2 regions of the Paenibacillus shunpengii genome follow, and region 1 is predicted to be linked to the other one. Evidence: riboswitches for the same ligand, from Rfam matches in the RefSeq annotation. Region 1 holds a riboswitch; the other holds the start of a gene.
What was found. A riboswitch is a leader RNA that binds a small molecule or an ion and turns the genes downstream of it on or off. The one in region 1 is predicted to bind ZMP and ZTP.
Positions count from the first base shown of each region.

Region 2: linked by a shared signal. The riboswitch ahead of ACFSVM_RS01900 (bifunctional 5,10-methylenetetrahydrofolate dehydrogenase/5,10-methenyltetrahydrofolate cyclohydrolase) and the one ahead of ACFSVM_RS22690 (TIGR01440 family protein) in region 1 are both predicted to bind ZMP and ZTP.

Region 1 covers NZ_JBHUMJ010000011.1:154,858-158,017, forward strand. Annotated here, with positions in the region: gene glyA (serine hydroxymethyltransferase) at 1-1,241, opposite strand, end outside; gene ACFSVM_RS22690 (TIGR01440 family protein) at 1,284-1,880, opposite strand; ZMP/ZTP riboswitch at 2,076-2,158, opposite strand; gene ACFSVM_RS22695 (low molecular weight protein arginine phosphatase) at 2,230-2,802, opposite strand; gene ACFSVM_RS22700 (manganese efflux pump MntP) at 2,917-3,160, opposite strand, start outside.
Region 2 covers NZ_JBHUMJ010000002.1:444,837-447,996, forward strand. Annotated here, with positions in the region: gene ACFSVM_RS01895 (alpha-glucuronidase family glycosyl hydrolase) at 1-619, shown strand, start outside; gene ACFSVM_RS01900 (bifunctional 5,10-methylenetetrahydrofolate dehydrogenase/5,10-methenyltetrahydrofolate cyclohydrolase) at 795-1,652, opposite strand; ZMP/ZTP riboswitch at 1,705-1,784, opposite strand; gene ACFSVM_RS01905 (sigma factor) at 2,043-2,345, shown strand; gene ACFSVM_RS01910 (sigma-70 family RNA polymerase sigma factor) at 2,361-2,564, shown strand; gene ACFSVM_RS01915 (hypothetical protein) at 2,605-3,160, shown strand, end outside.

The DNA.
Region 1 (3,160 bases):
TTTAGCTCCGGATAAAGCGGGAATTTGTCAGTTAATGCAGTTACTTGTCGTTTCACTTCTTCCAGCACCGTAGCGTCTTGAGCGTTCTTCAGCGTTTTGGCGATAATTTTACCGATCTCAACCATCGCTTCTTCGTCCATACCGCGGGAAGTTGCTGCAGGCGTACCAATCCGAATACCGCTCGTAACAAACGGGCTTGTAGGATCAAACGGGATCGCATTTTTGTTGACAGTGATACCGATCGAATCCAGCACATGCTCGGCATCTTTACCTGTAATGTTGATATTACGGGTATCAATCAGCATCAAGTGGTTGTCCGTTCCGCCGGAAACGATATTCAGACCTTCGGCAATCAGAGTTTCCGCAAGAACTTGAGCATTTTTGACTACATTTTGTGCATAGGTTTTGAAAGAAGGCTGAAGAGCTTCACCCAGAGCAACCGCTTTGGCAGCAATAACATGCATCAAAGGTCCGCCCTGGCTTCCTGGGAATACAGCCTTGTCAATCGCAGCAGCCCATGGCTTGCGCGTAAGGATCATACCACCGCGTGGTCCGCGAAGTGTCTTATGCGTTGTTGTCGTTACAAAATGAGCATGAGGCACTGGATTTGGATGCAGACCTGCCGCCACGAGACCTGCAATATGGGCCATATCCACCATGAACAATGCGCCTACATCATTAGCAATGCTCGCAAGTGCTTCAAAATCAATGGTGCGCGGATATGCACTTGCGCCTGCTACGATCAGACGAGGACGATGCTTAAACGCCGCTTTGCGAACCTCATTGTAATCGATGCGGAATGTATCTTCCTGAACACCATAAGCAACAAAGTTATAGAGAAGACCCGATGCATTCACCGGGCTGCCATGTGTTAAATGACCACCATGTGCAAGGTTCATCCCGAGCACAGTGTCTCCCGGTTTGAGCGCAGCAAGATATACAGCCATATTCGCCTGTGCACCGGAGTGCGGCTGAACGTTGACATGCTCTGCACCAAACAATTCTTTGGCACGCTCACGAGCGATATCTTCAACCACGTCAACATGTTCGCATCCGCCATAGTAACGTTTGCCAGGGTAGCCCTCAGCATATTTATTTGTAAGTACGGAGCCCATCGCTTCGATAACTGCTTCGGAGACGATATTCTCAGAGGCGATCAGCTCGATATTGTTTTGCTGACGCTTTAATTCCAATCCCATCGCATTGAGTACTGCCGGGTCTGCTTTGCGCAATTGATCCATAACTTGAATTCCTCCCATATGATAGCTGTTTTAATTAAATTCTCAATCACAAGTTGAAGTGTTGCCGATTACATCAAGCTGGTACACCGCACGCTCTCCGCCAATAAGCTTCGGCCTCGACAATGCGGTAGTCACCCGTGCTTCCCCAATATAACGCCTTGCTGTACGGTAAGGAACAGCAACTCTCCTCAAATGCATGCCGATGAGTGTCTCACCGATATCCATGCCCGCATGCGCTTCAATCGTTTCGGCAAGACAGGGTTCTTGCAGAGATCGATAAGCTGCGGCGGCCATGGAGCCTCCTGCCTTCGGAACCGGTACGGCTGCTACCTCCGTAAGTCCAAGCCTCTCAAGCAGCGAACGCTCCAGAACCAATGCTCGGTTCAAATGCTCGCAGCACTGCACAGCAACCTCAAAACCGTAAGCATTCTTCACTTCATTTATACCTTGAAGCAATGCTTGTGCAATCTCTGAGGCTCCAGCTGTCCCAATGCGCTTGCCTGCTACCTCGCTTGTACTGGTGCCAATGACGACGACTTTACCTGGACCAAGCTTTCCTTCAATCGCAAGCTCTTCCAGCACCTCAGCTGTCTGTGCCGTAATTTGGTCCAATTCCGGGTGACTGCTGTTCTGTTCCATAGCCTAATGAACCCTCCCCTTCCGTTTGTGACTTCAAAACGATCGCAAGAAAGAGTTGTTCACTCATGAGAATCGTCTAATTCGCCCTATTTTGCGATCTGCCAAGATCATTTGAGTCTTATTATACCGAAAAATATGACGAAATACGAAAAAAGAGCAGTCTCCCACACAAGTATACCTTGCGTGCAAGAAATGCTCTTTTGCCCAGGCGACCGGCCGTTATCTCCGATGCTCCATCGTGGTTTAATCCACACTTGTCGCCAGTTACACCGGAATCTCATTTATCTTCTTCATCATAGAACATCAGATGTTAGAAATCAACTATTTCTAGAGTGCTGCACCAAAAAAATCAGCTGAGCTTATCCAGTACACGCTCAACCGCAGAACGGATCTCCGCTGCCGTCACATCATAATCTTCTCTGCTGCCCCCAAAAGGGTCTGAAATATCAAAGCTTGGAATTCGCTGCTGGATTTCGATAATACGCTGACGATCCGAGTCCAGCACTTCCTGTCCAAGCGCACGCTTCATTTGCCATTCTGCATACAATCGATCCCGTTCCTTAAGATCAGCCAGGACTTTCGGATCATCTTCTGCATATTCCTTCAGCGTGTAGATCTTATCAGCACACTCAGGATAGTGATGAATGACTTGCTGCTTATGTGAACCCGTTAGGGTTAATATAAGATCTGCCCATTGGACTAGATCGCGATTGACCGAGGATGAAGTTATGACATCCTGAATATCGTGATCCCTGAGCACAGCAGCTGCATGACGAGAGATGGTACTTCCATCTATCGCAGACACTCCTGCGGATCGAACTTCGACATCAATACCTCTTGAAGCAGCAGCTTTGCGAAACAGACCCTCTGCCATCGGGCTGCGGCATGTATTGCCTGTACATACGAATAGAATATTCTTCATATTGTCACCTCCGTCGTCTGTATAACTGGATGAAATCCATTGTCATTAAGTTCCCTATGAGATGAATTCTATTGTATGACGCTTCGTCTCAATATGCAAAAGAGAAAAATCGAGCTAGAAGATGAACAGCATGCCAAAAGCCAGCAATATGGCCCCTCCTACAGCTTCTCCGTATTCTCCGAGATTACGGCTCACTCTTCTGCCTATTAATAAACCGACCATCGACATCACGAAACCACAGATGCCGAAGGCGATAACGGTCAGCCATAAATCACTCTTGAACATACCGAGGGTTACACCAACGGAGAAGGAATCAATACTGACACTAACCGCAAATATCATCGTCCCGGCAAACGTC
Region 2 (3,160 bases), on a different contig from region 1:
TTTAGCCGAGGAGCAGATTACCTCCGAATGGATCAAGCAAACCTTTGGATCAAACCCTGAGGTGCTTGAGGCTGTAAGTACGATGCTTCAGGATTCGTGGCCCATCTATGAGAGCTACACTTCACCGCTTGGCGTAGGCTGGATGGTTAATCCGGACCATCACTATGGACCTAATGTGGACGGCTATGAATATTCCAGGTGGGGAACGTATCATTTTGCAGACTGTCATGGCATCGGCGTCAATCGGACGGTCAAGAATGGTACCGGTTATACAGCGCAATATTTCCCGGAAAATGCTCATAAGTACGAATCACTGGAGACCTGTCCGGATGAATTGCTGCTCTTCTTCCATCATGTACCGTATACGCATGTCCTGAAGTCCGGCAAGACGGTCATTCAGCATATCTATGATACTCACTTTGAAGGTGTGGAAGGTGTCGAGACGTTGATTCGGCGCTGGAGCAAGCTTGAGGGACAGATTGATTCCGAGCGCTATCAGGGTGTAATGGAACGGTTGGAGGGACAGCTTGCTCATTCGAAGGAATGGAGAGACATTATCAATACTTATTTCTATCGTAAATCAGGAATTTCAGATGAGCTTGATCGTACCATTTATTAGATTTACAGAGGAGCTTATCTGATTCAGAATGGTGCTCCCCTCATTTGATATGATAAGGATTTATGTATAATATAATTTGGAAAAATATGCTATGATAGCCATCAGGCCCTTCCATCAGGAAGGGCCCTTTTATAATCTTTGCAAGCTAATCGCTTAAAAATGCTGCATCATGAAATTACTGCTCTTGCTTCAGTAATGACTTGTACGCCGATTTTACCGTATGCTCGATTAAGGTCGCGATGGTAACGGGGCCGACACCGCCAGGTACAGGTGTGATGGCAGAGGAGTGCGGCAAGCAGGCATCATAGTCGACATCACCGATGTTCCCTTTGTTGTAGCCTGCATCAACGATAACGGCTCCCGGCTTGATCCAATCTCCTTGTACGAAGTTCGGTTTACCCACGGCAGCCACAACAATGTCTGCTTGTTTCACAATCGCTTCAATATTTACCGTTCTGGAGTGGCAGGTTGTCACCGTTGCATTGCGATTCAGCAGCATCGCCGATACCGGTTTGCCAAGGATCGGACTGCGGCCGATGACTACGGCGTGCTTGCCCTCCATTGGAATGTTATAGAAGTCAAGAATGCGGATAATGGCCTGCGGTGTGCAGGATGGATAATCCGATTCGCCAAACGCGTTCAGTGCATAGCCAAGCGTCGTTACTCCGTCTACATCTTTTTCAATGCTGATCGTGTCAAAGCATGCTCTTTCATCAATATGATGCGGGACCGGATGCTGCAGCAGAATGCCGTGAACGGAAGGGTCTTGATTCAGCTTATTGATTTCTTGAATCAGTTCCTCTGTCGTTGTCTCGGCAGGAAGCACCACCTTGATCGACTCCACCCCGATTCGTGCACAAGCATTCCCTTTCATACGTACGTAAGTTGCCGAAGAAGGGTCATCTCCAACCAGGATGGTAGCCAGACACGGCTGGATTCCCCGCTCCTTCAGTTCTTTCACCTTTGCTCCCGTTTCTTCTCTCATGTAATCTGCTACCGTTTGACCATTCAGAATCAGTGTGTTGTCGCTCATAATCACATCGCCCTTTCAAAGTAAAAAAGAGGCAAGGAAACCTAAGTTTCCTTACCTCTGCCCAGGCGTACGGCTATATCTAATCACATGCTCCCTCACGGTTCACCGTGTACGCCAGTTACATGTGACGTTCTTAATTGTAATGTATAAGTGAGACCTCATTATGAAGGAACAGTTAAAAAAACGAAGCTCACCCATGATGGTACTTCATTTTGTCGAATTGTTCAATAGGGATACACAAGATTTGGAATGATGAGCTATATCCGGCTTCGGTATAATTAATATAGAATCTGAAAAAGGACTCAATTAAACATTTTTATAAAACGTGCTATAAAAATAAACCGTCGTCCGTCTTATGTATAGCTGCAGCTGAAAGGAGACGTTAAACATATGGAAGGACAGGAAATCGACGTTTTCCGTACAGTGTTTGAAGAGCATTACCCTATTGTACGACGAAAACTGATGGCTCTGATCCAGGATGAAGCCGCCGCGGAAGATCTTGCGCAAGAGGTATTTATTCGGCTGTATCGGAATCCGCCAGATGATCCGGGTGCGATAGGTGCATGGCTTCACCGTGTACTGACTCGCATCGGATATGATTATATGAGTAAAAAAATACGAGAACGGAAGCTCAAGGAGAAGCAGGAGCAGTACTATGACAGCAGAGAGCAGCTCCTGTCCTCTGGAGAATAGATTGTACTGAAGCGTATGGATCAGGAAGAAGTACGTGAATGGATGGATGATCTGCCGGAGCGCGACAGACAACTGCTGATGCTGAAGTATTCAGGCTACAGTTATGCAGAGATAGCGGAAGAACTGAATGTAAGGCCTCCCCTTGTCGGATCGATGTTAAGCAGAGCTACAAGCAAGCTGAGGAGAAAGGTTCAGGGAAAGTCCGCGCCACAGTCCTGAGGATCATACCAATTAGCATAGTAAGGAGTTGAACGTGCACATGACATCAAAGCCGAACGGAAAAGACGAGAACAAGCAGCTTGAAGATGCTTGGAACAAGCTGGCGTCAAGGCTTGAAGAAGAAGAAATGAGCCCCAAGTGGTCAGCATGGTCCATGGAGCGTGGAAACGGGCCTAAGGCAGCACATCCATTAAAGGAAGATGTATTAAAAGGTGTATTAAAAAATGAAATCAGGGGAGAGAGATACGATATGACGGATCATCAGAATCAGGAGAAGCAGACCGCTGTTGTAAAGAAAAAGCATCATATGAAAAAGCCGGTTAAGAAGTGGCTCAGCATAGCAACGGCGGCGGCTGTGGCAGGAGTCATGATCGCGACTCCGCTCGGAGATAAGGCGCTTGCCGCGATACTAAACCAATTCCGTATGGATGAGGTGACGGTAGTTAATGAAGGAGATGTTATGGACTTCTTCAACTCAGTATCTGGAGGAAGCAATTCATCGGACTTTATCAACAAGCATGGTTCGTTTACGAATGCATATGGACCTGAACTCAACAATGAAAAATTAAGCTTACAAGAGATTGAAGAGCTAACCG